3 regions of the Mesorhizobium sp. M8A.F.Ca.ET.181.01.1.1 genome follow, and region 1 is predicted to be linked to each of the others. Evidence: predicted binding sites of a transcription regulator. Region 1 holds the regulator's gene; each other region holds the start of a gene.

Evidence for each region. The regulator PhoB, encoded in region 1, activates phosphate uptake and scavenging genes when phosphate is short. The targets are predictions, from matches to a motif close to TGTCATNNANCTGTCAT.
Region 2: EN824_RS09935 (RNA degradosome polyphosphate kinase) is a predicted target of PhoB. The motif match lies at 7,552-7,568, and genes of this name have one in related genera.
Region 3: ppk2 (polyphosphate kinase 2) is a predicted target of PhoB. The motif match lies at 4,297-4,313, and genes of this name have one in related genera.

Annotation. Positions count from the first base shown of each region.
Region 1 is NZ_SRTV01000005.1:477,762-488,022, forward strand. It holds gene pstS (phosphate ABC transporter substrate-binding protein PstS) at 1-369, shown strand, start outside; gene pstC (phosphate ABC transporter permease subunit PstC) at 436-1,419, shown strand; gene pstA (phosphate ABC transporter permease PstA) at 1,423-2,274, shown strand; gene pstB (phosphate ABC transporter ATP-binding protein PstB) at 2,271-3,074, shown strand; gene phoU (phosphate signaling complex protein PhoU) at 3,100-3,807, shown strand; gene phoB (phosphate regulon transcriptional regulator PhoB) at 3,826-4,515, shown strand; gene EN824_RS20885 (ROK family protein) at 4,769-6,013, opposite strand; gene xylF (D-xylose ABC transporter substrate-binding protein) at 6,278-7,318, shown strand; gene EN824_RS20895 (sugar ABC transporter permease) at 7,460-8,812, shown strand; partial or broken gene EN824_RS20900 (ATP-binding cassette domain-containing protein) at 8,823-9,646, shown strand; gene EN824_RS20905 (CHASE domain-containing protein) at 9,796-10,261, shown strand, end outside.
Region 2 is NZ_SRTV01000002.1:325,562-335,822, reverse strand. It holds gene EN824_RS09960 (SDR family oxidoreductase) at 1-627, shown strand, start outside; gene fumC (class II fumarate hydratase) at 947-2,344, shown strand; gene EN824_RS09950 (DoxX family protein) at 2,791-3,213, shown strand; gene EN824_RS09945 (DoxX family protein) at 3,337-3,759, shown strand; gene ppx (exopolyphosphatase) at 3,760-5,295, opposite strand; gene EN824_RS09935 (RNA degradosome polyphosphate kinase) at 5,295-7,487, opposite strand; gene EN824_RS09930 (zinc-finger domain-containing protein) at 7,655-7,900, shown strand; gene EN824_RS09925 (FAD-dependent monooxygenase) at 7,921-9,159, shown strand; gene EN824_RS09920 (TIGR02117 family protein) at 9,177-9,842, opposite strand; gene EN824_RS09915 (amino acid ABC transporter ATP-binding protein) at 9,956-10,261, opposite strand, start outside.
Region 3 is NZ_SRTV01000002.1:497,617-507,877, reverse strand. It holds gene EN824_RS10815 (DUF2066 domain-containing protein) at 1-416, shown strand, start outside; gene hemB (porphobilinogen synthase) at 530-1,561, shown strand; gene EN824_RS10805 (glyoxalase superfamily protein) at 1,824-2,366, shown strand; gene EN824_RS10800 (dihydrofolate reductase family protein) at 2,556-3,203, shown strand; gene ppk2 (polyphosphate kinase 2) at 3,271-4,191, opposite strand; gene EN824_RS10790 (aldo/keto reductase) at 4,474-5,517, shown strand; gene EN824_RS10785 (glycosyl transferase family 90) at 5,542-6,513, opposite strand; gene EN824_RS10780 (glycosyl transferase family 90) at 6,651-7,622, opposite strand; gene EN824_RS10775 (hypothetical protein) at 7,820-7,972, shown strand; gene EN824_RS10770 (DUF982 domain-containing protein) at 8,033-8,293, opposite strand; gene EN824_RS10765 (GntR family transcriptional regulator) at 8,395-9,060, opposite strand; gene EN824_RS10760 (MFS transporter) at 9,176-10,261, shown strand, end outside.

The DNA of each region.
Region 1 (10,261 bases):
CTGTCCTACTCCAAGATGCTGAATGCAGCCGGCAAGGTCGTCGAGCCGTCGCTCGAGTCCTTCGGCGCCGCCGCTTCGAATGCCGACTTCAAGACTGCCAAGAACTTCAACGTCATCATCACCAACGAGCCCGGCGACGCCACCTGGCCGATCGCCGCCTCGACCTGGGTGCTGATCCACAAGGCTCCGGACGATGCCGCCGCCACCGGCGAAGCGCTGAAGTTCTTTGCCTGGGCCTATAAGGACGGCAAGGAAACCGCCAAGGCGCTCGACTACGTGTCGATCCCCGACAGCGTCGTCGACCTGATCAAGGCTTCGTGGAAGGCCGACATCCAGGCCGGCGGCAAGCCGGTCTACGCTGGCGAGTAACATCACCCGAAGGAGCGCCGCTTTGCGCGGCGCTCCTTTTTCTCAACACAAAGAGTCGAGCTTGACATGAGTGCTGTCCAGGAAGCCTTGCCAGCCATCAAGGGCTCGCGCGATGCGATCGTCAGACGTTTCGCGCTGACGGACACGATCTTCCATGCGGCGACCCGTGCCGCCGCGATCCTGGTTCTGGTCCTGCTTGGCGGCGTCGCCATCTCGTTGTTTGCCGGTTCCTGGCAAGCGCTCTCGACCTTCGGCTTCTCCTTTCTGACCACGGAAAGCTGGAACCCGGTGACCGAGAAATTCGGTGCGCTGGCGCCCATCTACGGCACCATCATCACATCCGCCATCGCCATCCTGATTGCCGTGCCGCTCGGCATTGGCATCGCGATCTTTCTCACCGAACTTTGCCCGCGCGCATTGCGGCGCCCGATTGGCATGGCGGTCGAACTGCTCGCCGGCATCCCCTCGATCATCTACGGCATCTGGGGCCTGTTCGTGCTGGCACCGTTCCTGCAGACGACGGTGCAACCCTTTATCATCTGGCTGTTCCATGGTGTTCCCGGGCTCAACAATCTGTTTGCCGGCCCGCCCTATGGTATCGGCCTGCTCACCTCGGCGATGATCCTCGCCATCATGATCCTGCCTTTCATCACCTCGATCACCAAGGACGTGTTCGACACGGTGCCGTCGGTGCTGAAAGAGTCGGCCTACGGCATCGGTTGCACGACCTGGGAAGTGACGCGGCGCGTGGTCATTCCCTATACCCGGATCGGTATCATGGGCGGCGTCATGCTCGCCCTTGGCCGTGCGCTCGGCGAAACGATGGCCGTCACTTTCGTCATCGGCAACGCGCACCGCATCTCGACTTCGCTGTTCGCGCCCGCCACGACGATCTCGGCGACCATCGCCAACGAATTCACCGAAGCCGTTGGCGATCTCTACACCTCCTCGCTGGTGGCGCTCGGCCTGATCCTGTTCGTCATCACCTTCCTCATCCTTGCCATCGCACGCTACATGCTGATGCGCATCGACGCCCGTACGGGAGCCTGACCGATGTCCACAGCCGCATCGCTTCACCAAAGCCGCAAGCGCAGGAATGGCGTGATGATGACGCTGTGCGTCGTCGCCGCCGGCATTGGCCTCGCCTGGCTGGCGCTTATCCTCGGCGCGCTGCTCTACAAGGGCCTGTCCGGCGTCTCGCTGGCCGTGTTCACCGAAATGACGCCTCCGCCCGGCGACGCCGGCGGCCTGCTCAATGCCATCTACGGCAGCGTGGTGATGACGATCATCGCCGTGATCGTCGGCACGCCGATCGGCGTGCTCGCCGGTACCTACATGGCCGAATACGGCCGCTTCTCCAAGCTCACCACCATCGTGCGCTTCATCAACGATATCCTGTTGTCGGCGCCATCGATCATCATCGGCCTGTTCGTCTACGAGCTGATGGTGCGGCCGATGGGACATTTCTCCGCCATTGCCGGCGCCGTTGCGCTGGCCATCCTGGTCATTCCGGTCGTGGTGCGCACCACCGAGGACATGCTCAACCTGGTGCCGAACGCGCTGCGTGAAGCCGGCACCGCGATCGGCGCGCCGCGCTGGGTGGTCATCAAATCTGTCGCTTACCGCGCCGCGCTCTCCGGCATCGTCACCGGCATATTGCTCGCCATCGCCCGCATCTCCGGCGAGACGGCGCCGCTGCTCTTCACCGCGCTCAACAACCAGTTCTGGTCGAGCAATCTCAACGCGCCGATGGCCAGCCTGCCTGTCACCATCTTCCAGTTCGCTCTCAGCCCCTATGAGGAATGGCAGCAACTGGCATGGACCGGCGCACTCATAATCACCCTGACGGTTCTCGGCCTGAGCATTTTCGCCCGCAGCCTTACCGGACGCAGAGAGGACAGATGAAACCGATGTTGTCCACCGAGTTGAACACGCCCGAAGTGGCCGTGGATAAGGCCAAGATCGAGGTCAAGAACCTCAACTTCTACTACGGCCAGTCGAAGGCGTTGAAGGATATCAGCCTGTCGCTGCCCGAGCGCAGCGTCACCGCCTTCATCGGCCCGTCGGGCTGCGGGAAGTCGACGCTGCTGCGCGTCTTCAACCGCATCTACGAGCTCTACCCGAAGCAGAGCGCCGACGGCCAGGTGCTGCTCGACGGCCAGAACATCCTCGACCGCTCGCAGGATCTCAATCTCCTGCGCACCAAGATCGGCATGGTGTTCCAGAAGCCGACGCCGTTCCCGATGTCGATCTACGAGAACATCGCTTTCGGCGTCCGTCTCTACGAGAAGATCAGCAAGTCCGAGATGGACGGCCGTGTCGAACAGGCGCTGAAGCGCGCGGCATTGTGGACCGAGGTCAAGGACAAGCTCAACGCTAGCGGCCTCAGCCTGTCGGGCGGCCAGCAGCAGCGTCTTTGCATCGCCCGCACCGTGGCGGTGAAGCCGGAAGTCATCCTGCTCGACGAACCAGCCTCGGCGCTCGACCCGCTGTCGACCGCCAAGATCGAGGAACTGATCGACGAGCTGCAGGCCGACTACACGATCGTCATCGTCACCCACAACATGCAGCAGGCGGCGCGCGTGTCGCGCCAGACGGCGTTCATGTATCTGGGCGAACTGGTCGAATTCGACAAGACCGAGAAGATCTTCACGTCGCCTCGTGAGAAGCGCACGCAGGACTACATCACCGGCCGCTTCGGCTGATATCACGCATACGAGGACGAGGATCATGGCCGAACACACAGTCGCAGCCTTCGATGAGGATCTCGGACAGATCAGCAGGCTGATCAGCGACATGGGCGATCTCGCCGGCACGATGGTCGGCGGCGCCACCAAGGCTCTGCTGAATTCCGACAACGCGCTGGCACAGCGCGTCGTCTCCGACGACGCCATCATGGATGCGCGCCAGCGCGAACTCGACGACCGCGCCATCACCCTGATCGCCAAGCGCCAGCCGATGGCCGACGATCTGCGTCATGTCGTCGGCTCGATCCGCATGGCGGGCGACCTCGAGCGCATCGGCGACCTTGCCAAGAACATCGCCAAGCGTGTCGGTTCCGTCGGCCTCACCGCGACGCCGCGCGACCTGTCGCACTCGATCGACTCCATGGCGCAGCTGGTGCTGATCCAGGTGCAGGGCGTGGTCGAGGAATATGCGGCCGGCGATGCCGCCGCCCTCGCCAAGCTCAGGAATGACGACGAACGCATCGACGTCAAATACACCTCGGTGTTCCGCGAACTGCTGACCTACATGATGGAGGATCCGCGCAACATCACGGCTTGCACGCATCTCTTGTTCTGCGCCAAGAATCTCGAGCGCATCGGCGACCATGTGACCAACATCGCCGAGAATGCGTATTATGTGCTGACCGGAACGCAACTGCCCGCCAATCGTCCGAAGCAGGACGAGACGGCGATGTCGGCGCCGGCGGCTTGACGATAGGATGATCTGCCAATGATCGCGCCACGCATCATGGTGGTGGAGGACGAGGAGCCGCTCGGCGTGCTCCTCCGCTACAATCTGGAATCGGAAGGCTACCAGGTCGAGGTGGTGACGCGCGGCGACGAAGCCGAGATCCGCCTCCAGGAGAATGTGCCCGACCTCCTGGTGCTCGACTGGATGGTGCCGGCTGTTTCCGGCATCGAACTCTGTCGGCGCCTGCGAATGCGGCCCGAGACCGAGAGGTTGCCGATCATCATGCTCACGGCGCGCGGTGAGGAGAGCGACCGCGTGCGTGGCCTTTCGACCGGCGCCGACGACTATCTGGTCAAGCCGTTCTCGACGCCGGAATTCATGGCCCGGGTCAAGGCGCTGCTGCGTCGCGCCAAGCCGGAAGTGCTGTCCAGCGTGCTCAAGGTCGGCGACATCGTGCTCGACCGTGAATCGCACCGGGTCTATCGCAAGAAGAGCGAAATCCGGCTCGGACCGACCGAGTTCCGGCTGCTCGAATTCATGATGCGCCATCCCGGCCGGGTGTTCTCGCGCAGCCAGTTGCTCGACAATGTCTGGGGCGAGACGATCTATATCGACGAGCGCACGGTGGACGTACATGTCGGCCGGCTGCGCAAAGCGGTCAACAATGGCCGCATGCCCGACGTCATCCGCACCATCCGCGGCGCGGGCTACGCGATCAGGGAAGACTAGGTCGAGGGCGGCTACGCCCCTGACTTCGTCATCCAGGAGCGAAGCGACGCGGCGCAGACCCGAGGATCCATGCCGGGACCTCGACGCGTCGCCGCAGTGCAGAATTCTGCGCCGTTGCACTCTACGATCGAGGTCACGGCATGGATCCCAGGGTCTCCGCGACGCCGCTTCGCGGCTGCTCCGCCCAGGGATGACGACCTTGAGGGCGCTCGGCCAACCTCCAGCATTGGTGGTGATTCACCGGAGCGTTCGCTCAGGCCACGCTCTTCCCAGCACTGCCTCTCGCCTGCACGCCCGGCGCGAAAATCTCCTGGTCGACGAAGGTCAAGGCGCGCATGGCGCAGCCTTCGCGAATGAGCGGCAGTTCGTTCGGCTCGGTGTCGAAGGAAATCGATTCCGAATGCTGGCCGCCGGCGGTCTGGGCGATGGCCTCGCGCAAGGCCGGCTCGATCAGATCGAAGGCGGCGGCACTGACACCGACCATGGCGACCGGCGCCGGGTCGATCAGCGCGAACAGGCTGCCCAGCCCATAGCCCAGCGCCTCGCCCGCCTTGCGATAGGCTTCGCGCTCCGGTCCGTCTTTCTCCCTTGCCGTCGCGGCGAGTGTCCGCATCTGCGCGTCGCTGACATCGGCGACCGGTTCGGCGTCCTCGCCAAGCTGCCTGGCATTACGCCAGATGGCATAGTTGCCGGCATAGGCCTCGACGCAGCCGCGCCGCCCGCAACGGCAGAGCGCGCCGCCCGGGCGATGGATCATGTGGCCGAATTCGCCGCCCGATGAATGGGTGCCGGTGAACAGTTCGCCCTTGAGCACCAGGCCCATGCCGATGCCGTGCGAGAGCAGGATGGCGATGAAGTCGTCGCGGTAGCGTTGAGGGTCGCGCCAGCGCAACGCCACCGCCATCATGTTGCAGTCGTTCTCCATGGTGGCGGGGATGCCGAATTCGGCTTCGAGTATGTCGGCGAAGGCAATGTCCGTCTGCGGCGTGATCGGCGACCACAGCATGGCACGCGCCTTGGTGTCGGTGATGCCCTGGATCGCCAGCGCGATGCGGGCAACACTGCGGATATCGAGATCGGGGTCCTCGATGCGGCGGCGCACTATTGCCGTGCATTCGCCGATCAGCGCCTCGCGCGACATGGTCAGCGTGTCCAGCCGGCGCTGCTCCTCGGCGACCACCTGGCCGGCATAATCGATGACGGCGACGGATAGGAAATTCAGCGACAGCACCACGGTCATCACAGCCGCGGCCTCGGGGTTGAGGCCGAGGCCAACCTGCGGCCGGCCGCGTTTGAGCGAGCCGGCCTCGTTCGGCTTGCCTTCGGTCAGGATACCTTCGCCGATCAGGTCGGCGGATATCGCCGATATGGTCGAGTGGCTGAGGCCAGTGGTGGCGGCGATCTCGGTGCGCGAGGGCTGACCATCCCGGCGCACGGCTGCAATCACCATTGCGCGGTTGCGCCGGCGCAGATCGTCGTGGCGGATTCCCACCGACATGCTTTCCCTCCCGGTTGCCGCGGTTCTTGATCCCCCTCGAATACCTCCGGCAACAGGGTCAAACACTGGCAGAAGCGGCCGGTGCTGTCATTTATTTATTGCGAGGCTCGAAAAAAAATTTCTGGCACCTCAAAATCCATCAGAATCGATGTTGACAGTGTTCTGGCGATGGACCAGTGTTTTTTCGAGGCTCGAAAAAATAGAGCCTTTGTGCCGGCCTTCGGGCCAGTTTGGTCGCGCCATACGCGGCGCAGGGAGGATATCATGAAGAGATTCACAGCCGCCATCCTGGCGGGTGTCGCCATGTCGCTGACACTGGTGTCGGTCGCGCAGGCGAAGGACAAGGTCATCGGCGTTTCCTGGTCCAACTTCCAGGAAGAGCGCTGGAAGACCGACGAGGCCGCCATGAAGAAGGCGATCGAGGCCGCGGGCGACAAGTACATTTCCGCCGATGCGCAGTCCAATCCCGGCAAGCAGCTGACCGATGTCGAGAGCCTGATTTCGCAGGGCGCCAATTCGCTGATCATCCTGGCGCAGGATGCCTCGGCCATCGGTCCGGCGGTGCAGAAAGCGCTCGACGAGGGCATTCCGGTCGTCGGCTATGACCGCCTGATCGAAAACAAGGACGTCTTCTACCTGACCTTCGACAACAAGGAAGTCGGCCGCATGCAGGCCCGCGAAGTGTTCAAGGTGAAGCCTGAAGGCAACTACGTCTTCATCAAGGGCTCGGGTGCCGACCCGAATGCCGACTTCCTGTTCTCGGGCTCGATGGAAGTGCTGAAGGAAGCCATCGACTCGGGCAAGATCAAGAATGTCGGCGAGGCCTATACGGACGGCTGGCTGCCCGCCAACGCCCAGAAGAACATGGAGCAGTTCCTCACCGCCAATGACAACAAGGTCGACGCGGTGGTCGCGGCCAATGACGGCACCGCCGGCGGCGTCGTCGCGGCGCTGACGGCGCAGGGGCTCGCCGGCACCGTGCCGGTCTCTGGCCAGGACGGCGACCACGCCGCGCTCAACCGCATCGCGCTCGGCACCCAGACCGTGTCGGTGTGGAAGGACGCGCGTGAACTCGGCAAGAACGCCGCCGAGATCGCCTCGCAGCTCGCCGACGGCAAGAAGATGACCGACATCGCCGGCGTGAAGGACTTCACGACGCCTGGCGGCAACACCGTCAAGTCGCTGTTCCTGACCCCGGTCGCCATCACCAAGGATAATCTCAACCTCGTCATCGACGCCGGCTGGATCAAGAAGGACGAAGTCTGCGCAGGCGTCGCCGCCGGCAGCGTTGCGGCCTGCAACTGAGTTTGACCGCTTGAAGAAATGAAGGCGCCGCGGCCCAAAGCCGCGGCGTTTTCTCAAAAAGATTTGTGTTTCCGCATCACGCGGATAGCTTCTAGGCTGGCTTCGGCATCCGCGTAGACGGCCAGCCGGTTGGAGGAAATCATGACCGATACGACGTCCAACCCGCAGGCCGATACCGCGCGCGCCTCGGAACTCGGCGCGGTCGCCCGGTTCCTGAAGGCGACCGAGATCGACACCCGCATGCTCGGCATGATCGGCGCCCTGCTGCTGATCTGGGTCGCGCTGCATGTGATTTCGAGCCTGCGTCTCGGCGTCAATCCGCTCGATTTCGACAGCCGCACGTTTCTCACGCCGCGCAATCTGTGGAACCTGTCGGTGCAGACGTCCGCGGTCGCCATCATGGCTTGTGGCATGGTGCTGGTCATCGTCATGCGCAACATCGACCTGTCCGTCGGTTCCGCCGAGGGCCTGATCGGCATGGTCATGGGTTTTGCGCAGGTACATTTCCTGGTTCGGTTCGTGGGGCTTGAACTCGGCAACCCATGGATCTGGGTCCTGGCTCTGGTCATCGGCCTGGCGCTCGGCCTTTTGATCGGCGCCTTCCAGGGCTTCGTCATTGCCTATCTCGAAGTGCCGGCCTTCATCGTCACGCTGGGCGGCCTGCTGGTCTGGCGCGGCGCCGCCTGGTGGGTCACGTCAGGCCAGACGGTGGCACCGCTCGACGCCACCTTCCAGCTGATGGGCGGCGGCCCGGCCGGATCGATCGGCGCCACCTGGAGCTGGGTCGTGGGCATCGTCGCCTGCCTGGCCGTCGTGTTCGCGCTGTTCAACGGGCGCGTGCAGCGCAAGCGCTTCCGCTTCCCGCTACGGCCGGTCTGGGCCGAGACGCTGCTCGGCGCCGTCACCTGCGCCGTCATCATGGGCGCGGTCTGGCTGGCCAACTCCTATCCATGGCCGATCGGCATCGTGAACCGCTACGCGGCCGCCAACAACATCACCGTACCCGAGGGCGGCCTGTTCATCGCCCACGGCATCGCGATACCGGTGCTGATGGCGGTCGCCGTCGGCCTGGTCATGACCTTCATCACCAACCGCACCCGTTTCGGCCGTTATGTCTTTGCCATCGGCGGCAATCCGGAAGCGGCCAATCTCGCCGGCATCAACACGCGCTGGATCACCATGAAGGTGTTCATGATCATGGGCGTGCTGGCCACGATCGCAGCCGCCATTTCGTCGGCCCGGCAGAACTCCTCCACCAATGTGCTTGGCACATTGGACGAGCTGCTCGTCATTGCCGCGGCCGTCATCGGCGGCACGTCGCTTGCCGGCGGCTCGGGAACGATCATCGGCGCCATGCTCGGCGCATTGCTGATGCAGTCGCTGCAGTCGGGCATGGTGCTGCTCGGCGTCGACTCGCCGCTGCAGAGCATCGTCGTCGGCGCCGTGCTGGTCATCGCGGTGTGGCTCGATACCGTCTATCGCAAGCGGGTTTAGGGATACGATCATGGCTGACAAAACCGCTCCCGCAACTGCCCCCGCAACCGCCCCCATGGGCACGCCGCTGGTCGACATGCGCAACATCTCGATCGCCTTCGGCGGCATCCGTGCCGTCGACGACGCGTCGATCGACCTTTTCCCGGGCGAGGTCGTAGCGCTGCTCGGCCACAACGGCGCCGGCAAGTCGACGCTGATCAAGATCCTGTCCGGTGCCTACAAGCGCGATGCCGGCCAGATCTTCGTCAATGGCGAGGAGGCAGCGATCTCCAACCCGCGCGACGCCAAGAAATACGGCATCGAGACGATCTACCAGACGCTGGCCCTGGCCGACAATGTCGATGCCGCCGCCAATCTGTTCCTCGGCCGCGAGCTGATGACCGCCTGGGGCACGCTCGACGACGTCGCCATGGAGGCCGAGGCGCGCAAGGTGATGGGGCGGCTCAATCCCCGCTTCCAGCGCTTCAAGGAGCCGGTGATCAAACTGTCAGGCGGACAGCGGCAGTCGGTGGCGATCGCACGCGCCATCCTGTTCAACGCCCGCATCCTGATCATGGACGAGCCGACGGCGGCACTCGGCCCCCAGGAAACGGCACAGGTCGGCGAACTGGTCAGGCAGCTCAAGTCCGACGGCATCGGCATTTTCCTGATCAGCCACGACATCCACGACGTGTTCGAGCTCGCCGACCGGGTTTGCGTGATGAAGAACGGCCAGGTGGTCGGCACGGCACGCACCACGGACGTCACCCAGGACGAAGTGCTGGGCATGATCATCCTGGGCAAATGTCCTCCAGGTGCCATACCGGGGCGGGGGCGCTGAGGATCGCCGCCTGAGGCCGGCCGCAGGCCGGCCAGGCCGCTCGGGCACGCCCCGTTGCCGTTCACGTGATATGCCAGTGATCACGATGGCTTGGCCTAACCATTGTGTTGGCCCGGCGACTTGCCCATAAAGGTCCTGTTTTGCTCATGGACCGCATCATCCGTTGAAGAAGCTTTTTCCAATCGTCGCGTTCATAGCCGTTGCATTGATCAGCATGACCATGGCGGGGTTCGCTTATTTCGCGACGCAGGAGGCCGCCCGCATTAAGTTCGAAGGGGCGGCCGATGACGCCCTCAACCGGATCGAGAGCCGCATCGACCTGCATCTGTCGCTGTTGCGCTCGACACAGGCCCTGTTCGATGCGCGCAACGGCGATATTTCCCAGAGCGAGTTCAAGGCCTTCTTCAAGGCGCTGGATATCGACAGCAATTTTGCCGGCCTGCGCGGCATCGGCTTCCTGCGGCTGGTCAAGACGGGCGACGAAGCCGCAGTGGAGCGCGACATCCTCCGCGATTTCGGCGCCAGCCATCCGGTCTATCCGGATACGACGCAGCCCTGGCGCACGCCGATAGCCCTTTTCGAGCCGCTGGATCCGTCCAACCAGGCCAGCATCGGCTATGACATGTTCA
Region 2 (10,261 bases), on a different contig from region 1:
ACGGCTTCCGGCCCGGTCGGTACCGTTGAGACATTGTCGGCCGATCTCGCCACCAGCCCCGGCATAGCAGCGGCGGTCGAGCACGCGAAAGCTTCCGGCCGGCCGCTCGACGTTCTCGTCAACAATGCCGGTGTTGCCTATCTCGTGCCATTCGAGACCGTCAGCGAGGCGCAGTTCCAGCACTCCTTCGCGCTCAATGTGTCGGCGGCCTTCTTCCTCACACAGGGGCTGCTGCAGCATTTCGGCACCGGCGCATCCGTCATCAACATCTCGTCCTACTTCGCCGACAAGATGATCCCGAAGCGTCCGTCCAGCCTCTACTCCCTGTCCAAGGGCGCGCTGAATTCGCTGACCAAATCGCTCGCCTTCGAACTTGGCCCGCGCGGCATCCGCGTCAACGCCATCGCGCCCGGCACGGTCGACACGGCCATGCGGCGCAAGACCGTCGACAACCTGCCGGTCGAGGCAAAGGCGGAGCTGAAAGCCTATGTCGAGCGCAGCTATCCGCTGGGCCGCATCGGCCGCCCTGACGACCTCGCCGGGATGGCGGTCTATCTTGCCAGCGACGAGGCCGCCTGGACCAGCGGCGCGATCTTTGCCATCGACGGCGGCTATACGGCAGGGTGAGGACAGCTAATCTCCCCCCTTGTGGGGGAGATGGCCGGCAGGCCAGAGGGGGGCGCTGTCCCGCCAGCCTTCCGCTCCTGTTCGAAGGTCACGGAAAGGATTGTCGATGCGCAATTCCGGGCCGCCGTGTCCGTTATCTCATCTTCCAGACGCCGCGATCCTTCGCGCCCCCCTCTGCCCTGCCGGGCATCCTCCCCACGAGGGGGGAGATTGACCTTTCCTTCAACCGATTTGCATCCGCACCCGCGTCATTCTCCGCTTGAAGCCATTTGTGCAACGCGATACGCCCTTGCGCAAATCGACAGACCGGAGATTTCCCGTGAGCGCTGAAAAGACCAGAACTGAAACCGATACGTTCGGCCCCATCGAGGTTGCCGCCGACCGGTATTGGGGCGCGCAGGCACAGCGTTCCCTGGGAAACTTCAAGATCGGTTGGGAAAAGCAGCCGGCTTCGATCGTGCGCGCGCTCGGTATCGTCAAGCGGGCGGCGGCGGAAGCCAATATGGAACTCAAGCGGCTCGATCCGGCCATCGGCAAGGCGATCATCGAGGCCGCGCAAGAGGTCATCGACGGCAAGCTCAACGATCATTTCCCGCTGGTGGTCTGGCAGACCGGCTCGGGCACGCAGTCCAACATGAACGCCAACGAGGTGATCTCGAACCGCGCGATCGAAATGCTGGGCGGCGTCATGGGCTCGAAGAAGCCGGTGCACCCGAACGACCACGTCAATATGAGCCAGTCGTCGAACGACACCTACCCGACGGCCATGCACATTGCCTGCGCCGAGCGCATCGTCCATGACCTGATCCCAGCGCTGCACCATCTGCACAAGGCGCTGGACGCCAAGGCCAGGGCCTTCAATCACATCATCAAGATCGGCCGCACCCACACCCAGGACGCCACGCCGCTGACGCTCGGCCAGGAATTTTCCGGCTACGCGGCGCAGGTTGCCTCGTCGATCAAACGCATCGAATTGACGCTGCCCGGCCTGCAGGAACTGGCGCAAGGCGGCACCGCCGTCGGCACCGGCCTCAACGCACCGGTCGGTTTCGCCGAACGGGTGGCCGATCGCATCGCCGCCATATCGGGCATCGCCTTCGTCACCGCGCCGAACAAGTTCGAAGCGCTCGCCGCCCACGATTCCATGGTTTTCTCGCACGGCGCCATCAATGCGGCGGCCGCGGCACTGTTCAAGATCGCCAACGACATCCGTTTCCTTGGCTCCGGCCCGCGCTCGGGCCTCGGTGAATTGTCGCTGCCGGAAAACGAGCCCGGCTCCTCGATCATGCCGGGCAAGGTCAACCCGACCCAGTGCGAAGCGCTGACGCAGGTCTGCGTGCAGGTGTTCGGTAACAATGCCGCGCTGACCTTCGCCGGCAGCCAGGGCCATTTCGAGCTCAACGTCTACAATCCGCTGATGGCCTACAACTTCCTCCAGTCGGTGCAGCTGCTGGCCGACGCTTCTGTCTCGTTCACCGACAATTGCGTGGTCGGCATCGAGGCGCGAGAGGACAACATCAAGGCGGCCCTCGACCGTTCGCTGATGCTGGTGACGGCGCTTGCGCCCACCATCGGCTACGACAACGCGGCCAAGATCGCCAAGACCGCGCACAAGAAAGGCACGACGCTGCGCGAGGAAGCGCTGGCAACCGGACTGGTCAGCGAGGCCGACTATGACCGTCTGGTGCGGCCGGAGGACATGACCCATCCGGGGTAGGTCCCTGCGGACAGGCCCAAGAGGTCGTCATTCCAGGGCGAAGCAGGAGCGAAGCTCCGTCGCGAAGACCCTGGAATCCATGCCGCTACTTCAGTCGAAGGGCACAACGGTGTAGATCCTCCACCGCTTGCGACTGTTTTGAGGTCGCGGCATGGATCCTCGGGTCTGCGCGCGTCGCGTCGCTCCTTGCTTCGCCCGTGGATGACGACGTCACGAGCGTCTCGGCTAATCTCCGAAGCAAGTGCTCGCAAACTTCGGAACCGAGGATCCCGTTTTGCGGCAGCACAATTTACTTCTCCAACCCAATCCCGCGACACGATTTTCGCGCGCGGCCGCCAATCCCGAAAACATCCTTCCTGTGAACAATGTGTCGCCGCATAGCCGACTTTGGTGAACAGTCGGCATCGTCTATGTGAGTGGTCATTCAACCCATTCGGAGAGCCACCATGTCCATCAACACTTCCGCCGCCGGCGCCGGCACCGCGTCCAACAGTTCTGTCACCATCCTTCTCGGCCGTATCCTGCTCGCAGTCATTTTCCTGCTTTCCGGATTCGGCAAGCTGTCAGCCATTTCCGGCACCGCCGCCTATTTCGGCGGCCTCGGCCTGCCGGCACCGACGGCGACGGCCGTCATCGTCGGCCTGATCGAGCTGCTTGGCGGCCTTGCCGTCCTCGTCGGTTTCCAGACCAGAATCGCCGCCTGGGTGCTCGCGATCTTCACGATCGCAACCGGGCTGGTCGCCCACACCGGCTGGGCCGACCAGATGCAGATGATCCAGTTCCTCAAGAACCTCGCCATCACCGGCGGCTTCCTGCTGCTGGCCTCCTCGGGTGCCGGCGCCTATTCAATCGACGCCAAGCGCGGCTGACGCCTTCCCCTCCCAAGGACCCGAAACAAGCGGCGCGGAATTTTCCGCGCCGCTTTTTCGTTGTGTGATCACAGGCGTAGACTGCAATGGTCGCCGGTGACCGTGCCGGCAAGGGAGGGTGCCATGGGTCGCAATGCATTGCTTATGGTTTCGCGGCTGCTGTTTGCCGTGCTGTTCGTGCCGTCCGGCTTCCAGGCGCTCGCCAATATTGCCGGGACCACCAGCTATTTCTCCGGTCTTGGCCTGCCGCTGCCGGCGCTCGCCGCCTGGGGCACCGGGCTTTTCGAGCTGATCGCGGGACTGCTGATCCTCGTTGGGTTCCAGACGCGGATCGTCGCGCTGCTGCTGGCCGCCTTCTGCATTGCGGCCGGCTATATCGGCCACCATGGCCAAGGCGCCGGTGATGCGGCGCTCGCTTTCCTGCACCAGCAGATGCTGATGAAGGATATCGCGATATCGGGCGGTTTCCTGGCGCTTGCCATGGCTGGCGCCGGCGCATGGTCGGCCGACGGGCGAGGCTTCGGCATAGGCGCCGACGCGACTTGACTATTTGACCGACACGCTCTGGCCGCCCTCGACCGCCAGCACCAGACGACGATTGGTGACGCGCGCCAGTTGCGCCAGCCGGCCGGCCGGCCGCTCGCCGTAGAGATCGGAAAGCGAAGCCGGCAGCACCAGCGCCAGCACGCCGTTGGCGCGGCTTTCCCATTTCAGCCTCGGCATGATGCCGGGCATCGCGGCCGTCAGCAGATAGACGACGCGCATCATCGCCGCCAGCACGCGGGCACGCTCCAACAGGCGGGGCGGCGCCAGCGCCTTGATTTCGGGCGCCACCAATTCATTGAAGACGCCGTCATGACGGTAGGCGTTGGTCAGCGCCAGGTAGGCGCGGCCGGGATGATCGACGCCGATGAAGGACGCATGCGCGATGATGTTGAGCGACTGCTTGCCGCGATATTCCGGATGAGCGCGCCAGCCGATATCGGCAAGCAGGCAGGCGGCATGGCGGTAGCGCGCTTCGTCTTCCGTCTCGTCGATGCCGAAAGCCTTGAAGGCCTTGCCGGTCCATTCGACCAGATCATGCGCGTGGTGGACCGAACGCGAGCGCAAAAGCGCAAGCTCCTCGGCGGCCGAGATCAGAGGATCGGCCTTCTGCTCGGCCGCCTCGAGCAGTGAATAGAGAAAGCCTTCGCGCACGCCCTGCGCCGAAACGACGATCCTGGACGGTTGCATCGCCGTCATGATTTCCTGCAGCACGAGCGCGCCGTATGGCAGCAGCGAGCGGCGGTTCTTGGAGACGCCCTCGATACCCCTCACCTTTTCGACCTCGCCCCTGGCCACCTGCTTGAGGAAGGTTTGGGCACTGTCGGCCGATATCTCGTAGTGGTGCATGACGCCGAGCGGGTAGTTGTTCATCTCCATGTGCAGCCTGGCGAGGTTTCGCCAGGTGCCGCCGACGGCGTAGAAAGTCCTGCCCTGCCCGCCCTTCAAGAGCTTGGCCCGGGCCAGTTCCTGGCGTGCGATCTTCTGCGCCTGGACGAGCGAGTTCTTCGCCATGTCCTGCAGGCGCAGGCCGCCGAGCGGCAGCGTGATGCCGTCGCCGATCGCCTCGCCATCGATGTCGATCAGTTCCAGGCTGCCGCCGCCAAGGTCGCCGGCAATACCGTTGGCCGGATGAAAACCTGAGATGACGCCGAGCGCGGAATAATGCGCTTCCTGGCGGCCGGAGAGCACGCGGATCTCGGTCTTGAGCACCTCCTCGGCGCGATGGATGAAATCGGGACCGTTGATCGCCTCACGGGCCGCGGCGGTTGCCAGCACGTACATGTGTTCGGCACCGGCCTGGTCGGAGAGCGCGCGGAAACGGCGAAACTCCTCCATCGAACGCGCCACCCCTTCGGGGTCGAGCTTCCCTGTCGAGACGATGCCGCGGCCGAGGCCGGCCAGCATCTTTTCGTTGAACAGCACGGTCGGCGAACGCGCCAGCCCCTCATAGACGACAAGACGGATCGAATTGGATCCGATGTCGATGATGGACAGCGGTCGGCGGTCCTGCAGCCGGCCCTGGGAATTGAACAGCATCAGGTGGTGGCGTTCTTCTTGCGGCGCTTGAACTGCGCGATTCGCTTGGGCGCATGCGATTTCAGCGCGTCACCCCGTCCCGACAGGCTCGGATTGGTCATGAAATATTCCTGCGCGTTGAACGGTTCCTCGCCCTCCTCCAGCACCACGCGCCGGGAGGTTCCATCAGCCAATACGTCGAAACTTTGCTGATTGTCCATGATGTTGCCCAGCATGATCTGGCCCAGAATCTGTTCATGCACAGTTGGATTGGTGATCGGCACCATGGTCTCGACGCGGCGGTCGAGATTGCGCGGCATCAGGTCGGCCGAGGAGATGTAGACAATCGCCTCGTCCGAGGGAAGGCCATGGCCGTTGCCGAAGCAATAGATACGGCTGTGCTCGAGGAACCGGCCGACGATCGACTTGACCCTGATGTTCTCCGACAGGCCCGGCACCTGCGGCCGCAGACAGCATATGCCGCGCACGACGAGGTCGATTTCCACACCGGCGCGGCTGGCATCGTAGAGCGCATCGATGATGATGGGGTCGACGAGCGCGTTCATCTTCATCCAGATGCGCGCCGGCCGCCCCTCCAACGCATGGGTGATCTCGGCTGAAATGTGCTGGAGGATGCGGTTCCTCAGCGTGAAGGGCGAGATCGCCAGCCGCATTTCGGCGGTCGGCTCGGCATAGCCGGTGATGAAATTGAACAATTGGGCGACGTCGCGGGCAATCGTCGGATCGGTGGTGAAGAAGGACAGGTCGGTGTAGATGCGTGCCGTCACCGGATGGTAATTGCCGGTGCCGAGATGGACGTAGTTGCGCAGCTTGCCGTCCTCGCGCCGTACCACCAGCGACATCTTGGCATGGGTCTTGAGTTCGAGGAACCCGAACACGACCTGCACGCCGGCACGTTCGAGATCGCGCGCCCAGCGGATGTTGGCTTCCTCGTCGAAACGCGCCTTGAGCTCGACCAGCGCCGTCACCGACTTGCCAGCCTCGGCCGCGTCGACCAGCGCACGCACGATCGGGCTGTCGTTGGAGGTGCGATAGAGCGTCTGCTTGATCGCCACAACTTCGGGGTCGGCCATTGCCTGGCGCAGGAACTGCACCACCACGTCGAACGACTCGTAGGGGTGATGAACGACGATGTCCTTCTCGCGGATGGCGGCAAAACAGTCGCCGCCATGCTCGCGGATACGTTCGGGAAAGCGTGGATTGTAGGGCGTGAACTTCAGGTCGTCGCGGGGAACGGAGACGATCTCGGAGATCTGGCTGAGCGCCAGCGGCCCGGTGAGCACGCTGATGCGGCTCGACGAGACGCCAAGCTCGCCGGCGACGAAATCGCGCAATTCCCCCGGCATCAGCATGTCGAACTCGATGCGGATAACCGAACCGCGGCGGCGACGCTTCAGCGCCGTTTCGAACAGCCGCACAAGGTCTTCCGACTCCTCTTCGACCTCGATATCGCTGTCGCGGATGATGCGGAACGTGCCGGAGCCCTTGACCTCGTAGCCGGGGAACAGCTTGCCGATGTAAAGGCCGACCGCCTCCTCCAGCGGAATGAAGCGGACATGGTTCTTGCGGTCCGGAAGGCGGATAAAGCGCTTCAGCGCCACCGGCAGGCGCAGCAATGCGCTCATCTCCTCGCCATTCTTGCGGTGGCGAAGCTGCAGCGCCATGGAGAAGCCGAGATTGGGAATGAACGGGAACGGATGCGCCGGGTCGATCGACAGCGGGGTGAGCACCGGAAACACCTGGTCCTGGAAATGCTCTTCCAGCCAGACCTTTTCGTCCTTGGTCAGCGCATCGCGGGTGATGCTCTCGATGCCTTCCTTGTTGAGCAGAACCGTGAGTGCCGAAAGGCTCTTCTGCTGGTCTTCCTGCAGCCGCTCGACTTCACGCAGCAATTGTTCGAGCTGCTGTTCGGGGGTGCGTCCGTCCGGGCTCTTCAGCACGATGCCCTCGCGCACCTGGCCGGCAAGGCCGGCGACGCGCACCATGAAGAACTCGTCGAGATTGGCGGCCGAGATCGACAGGAAGCGGACGCGCTCCAGCAGCGGGTGATGGGTGTTCAGCGATTCTTCGAGAACGCGGCGATTGAACTGCAGCCAGGAGAACTCGCGGTTGACGAAACGGTCCGGATTGCCTTCCGGGCTCGCTGCCGTGACGTTGTTGAATTCGCTCTGTACCGGCTTCAATTCGTTCATGATTCCCGCTCTTTCGCCCGCCCTGGCCGGTTAACCGGCTTAACTTATCCTGTGGCAGGCTTTTGCGACAGTTCTCTGACAGGCTTTTGCGACAGTTTGATTTCATCGAACTTGCAAAGAGGCTTGATATGATCCAGATGCAGAGAGACTGCGTTAAGGAGACGACGATGGCAGGCGGTTCCATTCCCCATTTCCAGAACGATGCGGGCCATCCGGCAATCGACATCGGGGTCAAGGAATTCATGTGCACGGGCGCCAACCCGCCTTTCGATCATCCGCATGTGTTTCTCGACATGGGCGACGACAATGAGAAAGTCTGCCCCTACTGCTCGACCCTCTACCGCTATTCGCCGAAGCTGAAGGCGACGGAAACCCTGCCCACGGGCTGCCTCTACATCGACCAGGCCGCCTGAAGCCTTTCGCGGCAAACCGGATGGACGACACGCGCTCCCGGCAAGTCGTCATCGCCGGAGCTGGCATTGCCGGACTGACCGCGGCGGTTGCCTTCGCCGAACGCGGTTATCCCGTGCAGGTGTTCGAGCAGGCGCAGCGCCTTGAAGCGGTCGGCGCGGGCATCCAGCTCTCTCCCAATGCGACACGCATCCTTCGTCAACTCGGCGTGCTCGACCGACTGCTGTCGGCGGTGGTAAGGCCGGAGGCCGTGGTATTGAAGGACGCAAGGACGTTGCGCCAACTGGCGCGCGTGCCGCTAGGGGAAGCCGGCGAGAGCCGCTGGGGCGCGCCCTATCTCGTCGCCCACCGGGCCGATGTGCAGAGCGCGTTGATGGCACGGGTTGCCGAGATACCTGATATCCATCTCACCGTCGGGGCGCGCGTCCAAAGAATTGCGACTGGCAGCCATGGTGTCACGGCGACCGTCGAGATCGGTGGCAATACGGCGGAGGAACAAGGCTCCTTGCTGGTCGGCGCCGATGGCGTCTGGTCGTCGGTGCGCGAGCTTGTCGATGCACAAAGGATGGCATCGCCAAGAAGCCGTTTTTCGGGAGAGTTGGCCTGGCGCACCACCGTCGCGGCAGACAGCAGCGCCGGGCGGGCCTTCGCCGCGATCGGTGCAGCCGATTGCGTCACGACTTTCCTGCATACGGGTTTCCACATGGTCGTCTATCCCGTCAGTAAGGGCGACGCATTCAACCTCGTCGCCTTCACCAAAGGCGAGCGCATTACCGAGGGCTGGTCCGGCCATGCCGATCCCGGCATACTCGCCGCCGCCATGCGCGGCACCGCGCCAGGACTCGTGAAGCTGGTGGAAATAGCCGGCCCGTGGCTGGCCTGGCCGCTGCATACCGTCGAACAGAGACAGCCTTGGACAATGCCAGCCGGCATCGCGCTGATCGGCGACGCCGCGCACGCAATGACGCCGTTCGCGGCACAAGGTGCCGCGATGGCGATCGAGGACGCCGCGATGCTCGCCAGCCTGGTCGCCGACTTCCCCGGCGACCTGACGCAAAGCCTCACCATCTGGGAGAAGCTGCGACGACCGCGCATCGAAAAGGTACTGAAACGCGGCGCGCTCAACCGCCTCGCCTGGCACGCCCGGGGACCGGTGGCATTGGCGCGCAATCTGGTCCTGGCGACGCGGCCAGGAGAGAAGCTCGCGGCGGATTTGGATTGGCTTTACGGCTGGGAACAGCAGCAGGTCATCCGTCGCTGAAAGGAGCTGCGGCAAAGCTAATTATACAGCCGCATCGACAACCCAAGCGATGCCGGCAGCGGGTTCCACCAGCCGGTGCGCAGGCCGGCAGTGCGCAGTGCGGCCGCAGCCCAGGTGTTGCAGCCGATCAGCGCGTTGAAACGGCCATTGGCCTCATAAAAACGGTCGAAATTGGAATAGGCGGCATTGTCGATGACGATCGGGCCGCTCGGTCCCTGCTGAAAACTCGCTTCGACAAAGTCGAGCAACGCGGCAAAACGGTCCTCGCCCACGTCGAAGCCGGCGACATCGGGGCGCGGCTCGGAGATATCGCCGGCGACGTCGACATGCATCACCGAAGCATCGAGTGTCAGCGCCTTGAATACCGGCAGCGCCTTCACTTGCGACCATGTCGGCGTTTCCAGGTAGAAGGCGCGCCCGCCCCAGCCGAAGACGAGGTAGCGCACTTCGGGGGCGTCCGAAGGCAGGCCGGCATCGGCAAGAAAACGGAAGCGCCGGCGCACCCCGTCATCCACCGGAATGGCGATGTCGGTGTGGATTGGGTTCTTCAGCACCAATATGCGCCGCGTGCCCTCGCCTGCGGCAGCCGTGGGCCAGAGCGGCCGCGGCACCAGCGTGCCGAGCGACACAGCGAGCACCACTGCGGCAACCAGCATGACCAGCAAACGCAGGAGTTTTTTCATCGGTGCGGCTTCGCGATTCGTCGCGGCTCAATGGAGAAGATCATTATCCGATCGGCCAGACGCAAAAAGCCCGGCCATGGCACGGCCGGGCTTCCCTGATTCCAGTGAAGCGCTCAGTGCAGAATCTGCGACAGGAACAGTTTCGTGCGTTCGTGGCGCGGATGGTCGAAGAACTCGGCCGGCGTGTTCTGCTCGACGATCTGGCCCTGGTCCATGAAGATCACCCGGTTGGCGACTTTCCGCGCAAAACCCATCTCGTGGGTGACGCACAGCATGGTCATGCCCTCTTCGGCCAGCCCCACCATGGTCTCCAGCACTTCCTTGATCATTTCAGGGTCGAGCGCCGAGGTCGGCTCGTCGAACAGCATGATGCGCGGGTTCATGCACAGCGAGCGTGCGATCGCCACGCGCTGCTGCTG
Region 3 (10,261 bases), on a different contig from region 1:
AGCGGCCGACGCTCACCGTCTTTCTCACGACCGAACAGGGCGCTCGGCATTTCGCACTGACGGCCGAGGAAAAGCGTGGCGAGACGATGCGCGAATCCTTCGTCAATGCCACCGGTCCAACACTGATGCATGTCGTCTTTCCGAAGGCCGCGCAGCTTGGGGACCTGAGCGAAGAAGCGTTGCGCGCGGCCGACATGGCAAGGCTCGATCGGCTGGCCAAACAGGCCGGTGGCGCCAGAGCGCTCGCCGGCAGCATCGTATGGAGCGACAAGGAATTCGGCTGGATCGCCGATTGGCGGCTGGCCGATCACGGCAAGACCTATCGTTGGCAGGTGCGAGGGGTCAGCTTCGACGAGGCGTTCCGTGTCGCCATCGGAGGCGCGGCGCAGATCCTTTCGGGTAACGGGCAGCCCTGACCCAATAGGCGTGGTGGGACAGCGCTGTGGCAGCTTTGACCCCTGGCACAAACGTGTCGCATTGGTCAGCACCAGGGGCTCGTGGTAAAAGCCGCCGATCCGGAGTTTTGGCCATGAACAAATTCACCCCAGCAAAACCTGCCGGCGCGCGCAGCGTCGACGACGTCACCGGCAGCCGCCGCCTGCGCCGCATGCGCAAGGCCGACTGGTCGCGCAGGCTCGTGCAGGAGAACCGGCTTTCGGTCGACGACCTGATCTGGCCGATCTTCGTCGTCGAGGGCAGAAATGTCCGCGAACCGATCGCCGCCATGCCCGGCGTTTTCCGCCTTTCGGTCGACCTTGCCGTCAAGGAAGCCGAACGCGCTGCCAAGCTCGGCATTCCGGCACTAGCCACTTTCCCAAATGTCGATCTCGGCCTGCGCGACCAGACAGGCTCGCACATCCTCGACCCGGAAAACATCATCAACCGCGCCACCCGCGCGATAAAGGACGCGGTGCCCGAGATCGGCATCATCACCGATGCCGCGCTCGACCCGTTCACCAGCCATGGCCATGACGGCATCCTGCGCGACGGCATCATCGTCAATGACGAAACCGTGGAACAGGTCGCGGCGGCTGCCGTCATCCAGGCGGCGGCCGGTGCCGACATCATCGCGCCTTCGGACATGATGGACGGCCGTATCGGCGCCATCCGCGACGCGCTCGACGCCAACGGTTTTCAGGACGTGGCGATCATGTCCTACGCCACCAAATTCGCCTCGGCCTTCTACGGCCCCTATCGCGAGGCGGTCGGCACCGCCGGCCTGCTCAAGGGCGACAAGAAGACCTACTATATCGACCACGCGAATTCGGACGAGGCGGTGCGCGAGGCCGAACAGGACATCGCCGAGGGCGCCGACATGCTGATGGTCAAGCCCGGCCTGCCCTATCTCGACATCATCCGCCGGCTGAAGGACGAATTCCAGATGCCGACCTTCGCCTACCAGGTGTCGGGCGAATATTCGATGATCAAGGCGGCGGGTGCAAATGGCTGGATCGATGGCGAGAAGGCGATGCTGGAATCGCTGCTCGCCTTCAAGCGTGCCGGCTGCGATGGCATCCTGACCTATTTCGCGCCCGAAGTGGCTGTGATGCTGAAGGGCTAGCCCCGACTTCCCGGGCAATGCCTTTCAGTAGGTGTCACCACTCTTTCGATCGGTCGGCGGTTCCTTCGAATTCCCGCTGACAAAAACCGGCAGCTGCAGCTATGATAGTCGCACGGCCGGAGGCGGCCGGCAGCCCGCACCTCGGACAAAGAGGTATGGCGAACGCCTCCAGAGGATGCTCCCTGACCCGTTTCACCGTCGGGCGAAGGCGTCGGCAATGCGGGCACTGACGAAGGCTTCGCCGTGACCCGAGGAAACGGACATGCTTGCCTATCGCGATGCCAAGACCATGGCGAAAGCCATGCGGGAGGCGCTTGCCGCCCGCGACCTGACGATCAGCCACAGTGACGCCCTGGAGATCGTCGCGCGCCAGTTTGGACTGGCGAGCTGGAATATTCTGTCGGCGAAGATCGAAGCGCCGCCTGCCGGCCAAGACAAGATCGTCTTCGAGCGAACCGCGCCGATCGTTCGCATCTTCGACGTCGCCAAGGCGCACGAATTCTACCTAGGCTTCCTCGGCTTCACCGTGGACTGGGAGCACCGCTATGGGGAAAGTTCCCCTCTCTATACCCAAGTCTCGCGTGGCAACCTTGCACTGCACCTGTCCGAACATGCGGGCGACGCGACGCCTGGCGGCAACATGGTCGTTTATATGACAGGCATCCGCGACTTCCACAAAGAGCTTGCCGGCAAGGAGTACCGCTACATGAATCCCGGCCTGGAGCATGAAGACGGCCGGCTGACGGTGGAGGTCATCGACCCGTTCAGCAACCACATCCGCTTCATGGAACTGACGGGCGAATGAGCTGATATCGCGGCGGCCTGGGCGGCCGTCACTGGCCGTCCGGGCCGATCGCTAAAAACAGTCCCGACATCGCCAGGCGGCAAAGGTCCGGATACATACTTTCGATCCGAAAATACCGCTTGCAATTCGCAATCAGTTTGCTAAAAGAAAACCACTTGCAAATTACAACTGGTTATCGAGGAGGTCTTCATGTCAAAACTTCGTGTCAACGCGTTTACCCTCTCGCTCGACGGCTATGGCGCCGGTCCTGATCAGGATCTGCAAAATCCGCTCGGCATCGGCGGAGGATCCTTGCACAAGTGGTTTGTCGACACCCGCACCTTCCGCAAGATGGTGCTCGGACAAGATGGCGGCACCACCGATACCAACGAGGCGTTCGCGGCGCGCAGCTTCGAGAATGTCGGCGCCTGGATCCTGGGCCGCAACATGTTCGGGCCGATCCGCGGAGAATGGCCTGACGACAAGTGGAAGGGCTGGTGGGGCGACAACCCGCCCTACCATGTGCCGGTTTTCGTGCTGACGCACCACAAGCGGGCGTCTATCACCATGGAAGGGGGCACGAATTTCCATTTCGTCACCGACGGCATCCATTCGGCGCTCGAGCAGGCGAGATCGGCGGCTGGCGGCAAGGACGTGCGGGTCGGCGGCGGCGTCGATATGATCCGCCAATATCTCCAGGAGAGGCTGATCGACGAGATGCACCTGGCGATTTCGCCGGTGCTGCTTGGCCGGGGCGAGAACCTTTTTGCCGGCCTCGACATGCCCAAGCTTGGCTACGCGTGCACCGAGCAGGTGGCGACGGCGCTGGCCACGCACGTGGTTATCAATCGGGCTTAAGCTCGGCGCCGCCCCTCATCCGCCTGCCGGCACCTCCCGTATAGTGACGGGGAGAAGGAAGGGTCACTCAATATTTCTCCGGCACGTAAAGCTCGCGCGGCAGGACCTGGCGTTCGTATTCCGGGTTGAAAACGCGCTCCGGCAGCGTGATCTCCTCGTGCGGCACCTCTTCATATGGCAGCTGCTTGAGCAGATGGTCGATGCAGTTCAGGCGTGCCCGCTTCTTGTCGTTGCCCTCGACTATGTACCAGGGCGCTTCGGGAATGTTGGTGCGGGCGAAGGTTTCTTCCTTGGCCTTGGTGTACTGCTCCCAGCGCACCCGCGACTGTAGGTCCATCGGCGACAGTTTCCACTGCTTCATCGGATCGTGGATGCGCATCAGGAAGCGCATCTGCTGTTCCTCATCGGTGATCGAGAACCAGTATTTGACCACCGTGACGCCGGAGCGCACCAGCATGCGCTCGAACTCCGGCACGTCGTGGAAAAACTCCTCGACCTGATCGGGGCTGGCGAAGCCCATCACCCGCTCGACGCCGGAGCGGTTATACCAGGAGCGGTCGAACAGCACGATCTCGCCGCCTGCGGGCAAATGCGGGACATAGCGCTGGAAATACCATTGCGACTTCTCGCGTTCGGTCGGCGCCGGAAGCGCCACGACGCGACAGATACGCGGATTGAGCCGCTGGGTTATGCGCTTGATGACGCCACCCTTGCCGGCGGAATCGCGGCCCTCGAAAATCACCACCAGTTTCTTCTTGTGATAGGCGACCCAGGATTGCAGCTTGATCAATTCGGACTGCAGGGTGATCAAGTCGCGAAAATACTGCATGCGATCGATCGAAGGCGGATGCGAGTTCTTGTAGATCTTGGCGATCTCCATCGACAGCGCCGGTTCCGACAATTCGAGTTCATAATCTTCGTCGAGCGTGTCGGCGAGTTCAGCTTCAAGCCAGTCCTTGGCAGGGGAATTCTGTCTTAGCTCGGTCATATCAACTGCTCCGCTTGCAAGCCTGTCGGTTCCCTGGGGCGTCCCCAAATTGCTGCCAGCGGCCGGGAATGGAAACACCTGAGCCGACTTCAATATAGGCCGGCGGTGACGGTTTTATTGCAGCCCGGGCGCGATTTGCCGCCGGTGCAAATTTCGCGACGCATGATCGATCGGCGTCATCGCATGGCGACAAGCCGACCGAATTGTCCTACAAATCCCCGGTCGCGTTCCAGGCCTGCCCCTTGGCGGCACGCCTCTTCAACAAAATCGTGAGGATCTGACATGGAATACCGCACCCTTGGCCGTTCCGGCCTGAAGGTTTCGACACTGACGCTTGGCACAATGACCTTCGGCGGCGCCGGGCCTTTCGCCGCGGTCGGCAACAGCGATCTCGCCGAAGCAAAGCGGATGATCGACATGTGCATCGACGCCGGCATCAACCTCATCGACACCGCGAATGTCTATTCGAACGGCCTGTCGGAAGAGATCATAGGCGAAGCGCTCGGCGGCAAGCGCAAGAACGACGTGCTGATCGCGTCCAAGGCCCGGATGCGGATCGGCAAGGGCCCGAACGACGAGGGCCTGTCGCGCCATCATCTGATCCGTGAATGCGAGAGAAGCCTGAAGCGATTGAAGACCGATGTCATCGACATCTATTTCGTCCACCAGTGGGACGGCCTCACCCCGCTCGAGGAAACCGTTGCCGCGCTCGACACTTTGGTCAGCCAGGGCAAGGTGCGCTACATCGGCTGCTCCAACTATTCGGGCTGGCAGGTGATGAAGGCGCTTTCCATCAGCGACAGCCGCCACCAGCAACGCTTCGTCACCCAGCAGATCCACTATACGCTGGAAGCGCGCGAGGCCGAGTACGAACTGCTGCCGATCTCGGTCGACCAGGGGCTGGGCGTGCTGGTCTGGAGCCCGCTCGCCGGCGGCCTGCTGTCGGGTAAATACCGCCGCGACAGCCCGACCGCCCGCCAGCTCGCCGGCTGGTCCGAGCCGCCGATCCGCGACGAGGACCGGCTGTGGCGGATCGTCGATGTGCTGGTCGAGATCGGCAGGGATCGTGGTGTTTCGGCGGCACAGGTGGCGCTCGCCTGGCTGCTCGGCCGCCCTGCCGTCTCCTCGCTGGTGATCGGCGCCCGCAATGACGTCCAGCTGAAGGACAATCTCGCGGCCGCCGCCCTGGTGCTAGGCACCGAGGAACGCCAGCGTCTCGACGCCGTAAGCCGGCCGCCCCTGCTCTACCCCTACTGGCATCAGCAACTGACAGCGAAGGATCGCTTCGGCCCCGCCGATCTGGTTCTCGACCGCAGCGATATCTGATCAGCGTCAGGTCGAGAGCGAGGGCTAGCTCTCGATGAACCGCCAGAGTTCGGGATCGGGTTCGATCTGGCCGCCGAGCACGAAATATTTGTAGAGGACGAGCAGGGAGATCGCCTGCTCGTCCCGTTCATTGGAAAATTTGCGGCAGTAGGCATTGGCCGTGGCGATGATGCGCTCCGCCGCGGCCGGATGCCGTTCGAAATAATCTACCTTTTCACGGAGATTGGAGAAGTCCGGGTCGAGCGGCGCATAGTGGACTCCAGCCTCGAGCTGGCTCTCGCCAAACCATGTCTCGTAGGTCGGCGGCGGCATCAGACAGAGCGAGTTGGAGTTCATGATCCATTTGAGGTTGGTCGCCACGTCATTGCCCTCCAACGAGACGATGTAGCGATAGCGCAGGTGCTGGCTGATGCTGAGGAAGGGCTTGCTGTACGCAGCCGGTGCATTGCGCTTGTGCGAACCGACGTCGCAGAACGGCAAGTCGCGCGCGACATCCAGGAACCGTGTCCGGATCGGATTGTTGAGGTCGCCGCGCCAGACCACAGCCGGGCGTTTGTCGGTGAAGACGACGGCGTCGGTGGGCATGTGAAAATGGCGGAACTTATTGAACTTCATGACGACGGCGTTGCCGTTGTCGGCGCGGATCGGCCGGTCCTTGACGAGCGTCGGCAGCTCGGGCACGCCTTTTACGTCGCCGAACTTCAGGTCGATGAGCAGTGACGGATCGAAATAGCGGGCAAATTCCTTCAAGTCGTAATAGTACATGCTCGGTTCAAAAGGCAGCTGGTCGATACGCACGGCATCCGCGCTTGGCGTAAAAGCGTCCTGCAGCTTGTTGTAGTGATTCAGCCGTCGGCGCACGGCCTCATCCGAGAGCCTGGCCTGTTCCAGGCGGCCCGCCAACCGTCGTCGGAAGATCGCCTGGGGTGCGATATCGCGGATCACGTTTCGCGCGTAGTAAAAGACCTTTGCGGTCGTTCGTTTTATGGTGGCCATCGTTCTTTTGATCAGAGATAAACGCGATTAAACAAATGACGGCCGGGACGGTTCCCTCGGCATGATCGCATGATTGGGCCACGCAATCCAGCGCTGCCCGAACACGTGGCAGCCGGCCGAGACGAGGTGCCCGGCAACTAGCCCGTTATGTAGCGCCACACCTCGGCATCAGGTTTGATCTGGCCCGAGAGCACGAAGTATTTGTAGAGCACCAGCAGAGAGATCGCCTGTTCGGTCCGCTCGTCGTCGAATGTCCGGCAATAGGCATTCGCGGCGGCGATGATGCGCTCCGCCTTGGCCGGATTCCGCTCGAAATAGGCCACATGGTCCGCAAGGTTCGAGAAATCCGCCTCGAGCGGCACATAGTGCACATTGGCTTCGAGCTGCCGCTCCGCGAACCATGTCTCATAAGTCGGCGGTGGCATCAGGCAAAGTGACTTCGAGTTCATGATCCATTTGAGGTTGGTCGCTACATCATTGCCTTCGAGCGAGACGATGTAGCGGTAGCGCTGGTGCTGGCTGATGCTGAGAAAAGGCTTGGCGTATTCGGCCGGCGCGTTCGGCTTGTGCGAGCCGGCATCGCAGAACGGCAGGTCGCGCACTGCCTTGAGGAATCTTGTCCTGATCGGGTTGTTGAGATCGCCGCGCCAGACCACGGTCGGCAGCTTGTCGGCGAACGCAATAGCGTCAGCCGGCATCTGGAAGTGACGAAACTTGTCGAGCTTCATGATGACGGCGTTCCGGTCGTCATCGCAGATTGGCCGATCCTTGACGATAGCGGGCACCCTAGGCACGTTCCTGACGTCGCCGAATTCGAGGTCGATGAACAAATCCGGATCGAAATAGCGGGCGAATTCCTTCAGGTCGTAATAGTACATGGTCGGCGTGAACGGCAGCTTGCTGATGCGCTTGGCATTGGCGCTTGGCGCGAAACAATCCTGCAGCTTGTTGTAGTAATTCAGCCTGCGGCGTGCCGCCTCACCGGAAAGCCTCGCCCTTTCGAGCCGGCCGGCCAGCCTTGCGCGAAACAGCGTTTGCGGAGCGACATCGCGCACGACGTTTCTCGCATAATAGAAAACTCTTGCGGCGGTCCGCGAAATTGTGGCCATCGGTCACTTGATCAAAACAAACAGGCAGCTCTCAATTCATTGGCGCCCCGCATTTCCTACATCATTGTGGCGCCCATCTGGCAAGCCCCCGCATCTCTTCCAGCAAGCATCCAGCATTGTCGCTTCAGCTGTTGTGTTTGACGGCTAATGCTCCTAGGCAGGTTCAGGGCCGCAAGGCAGTGATAAAAGGAGCCGATATGGCGCGAGCACCCAACTACGATCAGGAACGCAAGGAGCGTGACCGCCAGAAAGCGGCCAAGAAGGCTGAAAAGCTGGCGGCCAAGGTTGCCGCCCGCGAACGTTCGAAGCCCGAGACCGAGACCGAGACCGAGACCGAAACCGAGGAGTAACGGCATGCGGCCCGCGAATGCGGGCCGTGCCTCAATCCGAATTGTCGGTATCAGCCTATGTCAGGCTGGCGCCTTGTCACTGATGAAAACATCCACCTCCCGCGCCGCGGCGATGAAAGCGCGTCGGGCATTCATCGCCGGCTTGTCGCCGGCGAGTGCGTCGTGGCAGGCCTGCAGCGCCGCACGATGCTTGGCGCTGCGCTTGCCGGGCCAGCTGTTGAGCAGGTAATCGGAAGCTTCCCTTGCCGAACGCAAGAGCTGAGTGCTTCCCGCCGTGACGGACTTGACGGTCACGGGTGTTTCAAACCGATTGTTTTCCATTGCCGCTCTTACGCCATCGGCTTGCTTGAAGCGAGGCCGAAAGTGCGCTTCGCGTCAGATGCGGCCTGTTTTCCGGCGAATGCTGCCCTGCATCGACCGCACTAGGCGGCGACGACGGCAAATCCCCTGGCGCGAAGGCCACGTCGGTCGTTGGCAAGCGACGTCACCAACCGGTTACGGCTGCCGACGATGTGGGCCGACAGCAGCCGCGTGGCTTCATCGGCCTGGCCAAGGCGTGTCGCGGCAAGGATGGCGCGATGTTCGAGCCAGGCACGGCCAAGGGCCGTTTCGTCACGCACTTCCAGCCAGCGGGCGCGCGACAGCCGCGTCATGGCGTCACGAACCGCCCGGAACAGGAATTCGTTGCCGGAGAGCCGCGCCAGCTCGATGTGAAAATCCATGCCGACACGATGCCATTCCTCGCGCGGGGTATTTTCGTCGCAGGAATCGAGCATCGCCTCGATGACATCGATCGCGCTCTTGTCGGCTTGCCCGCACGTCAGCCGCAGCGCGGCGACCTCGACCGCCTCGCGATAGACCGCGATCTGCTCGAGCTCGGCCAGGTTGATGGGCGAGACCGTCCAGCCGCGCCCGTCCCTGCCGACCAGGCCCTCGGTCTCCAGCCGCAGAAGTGCCGCCCTGACCGGCGTGCGCGAGGCGCCGAAACGGCCTTCGATCCAGCGTTCGGTCAGCCGCTCTCCCGGCCCGACCTCGAGAGCCAGGATCATCTCGCGAAGCTGCCGTTCGACATTCTGCATCTGCGACATCGCGCGTCCTTTCCGAAGCCGCATTGACAGCGGCGGGCTTGAAGTTCATGACGGATACCAGATTGGTATCCCAAAATGGTATCCGCAACAAGCGCCGACACCGGGCAGGCAGGACATGACACAGGAAGACACGCGGCAGAGCGGCTACAACATTCACTGGCGGCGCAATCTTGCCGTCTGTTTCGCGGGCTCGTTCAGCACGCTCATCGCCATGACCCTGCTCTTGCCGTTCCTGCCACTCTATGTCGAACAGCTCGGCGCACAGGGTCATGCGGCCATCGTGCAGTGGTCCGGCATCGCCTATGGGGCCACCTTCTTCGCCGCGGCAATGGTCGCGCCGCTGTGGGGACGCCTGGGCGACCGCTACGGCCGCAAGGTGATGCTGGTCCGCGCCTCCTTCGGCATGGCGATCTGCATGTCGCTGACGGGCATGGTCGAGACGGTCTGGCAATTGGTTCTGCTGCGCCTGCTGATCGGCTTCGCCGGCGGCTATTCCTCGGGTTCAACCATATTGGTGGCCATGCAGACGCCGAAGGAGCGCTCCGGCTGGGCGCTTGGCGTCCTGTCGGCGGGTATCACGGCGGGCTCGCTGGTCGGCCCGCTGCTCGGCGGCGTGCTGCCGCCGGTAATCGGCATTCGCGCCACCTTCCTGTTGTCGGGCGGCGTGATCTTCCTCGCCTTCCTGGCGACGACGTTCCTCATCAAGGAGAGCCCGCGCCCAAGGCCGGCCGAGGCCGCGCCGGCGGCAAAGCCGAAAAGCGGCTGGTCTCAGATCCCGGACAAGCGCCCGGTCGTGGCCATGCTGACCACCGGCATGCTGCTCGCCTTCGCCACAATGTCGATCGAGCCGATCATCACCGTCTATGTGCAGCAGCTCATCGAGGACCAGGGCCGGGTGACGCTCGTCGCCGGCGTTGTGATGTCGGCGGCCGCGCTCGGCACCATCCTGTCGGCATCCTGGCTCGGGAAGCTCGCGGACCGGATCGGACACTGGAACGTTGTCGTGGGAGCGCTGGCCGTCTCGGCGCTGCTGCTCATCCCGCAGGCTTTTGTCACCAACAGCTGGCAGCTTATCGGCCTGCGTTTCCTGATGGGCCTGGCGTTGGGCGGTCTCCTGCCCTGCATCACCAGTGTCATCAGGCACAATATCCCCGACGGCGTTGGCGGCAACGTGCTTGGCCTGGCGATCTCGGCGCAGTAT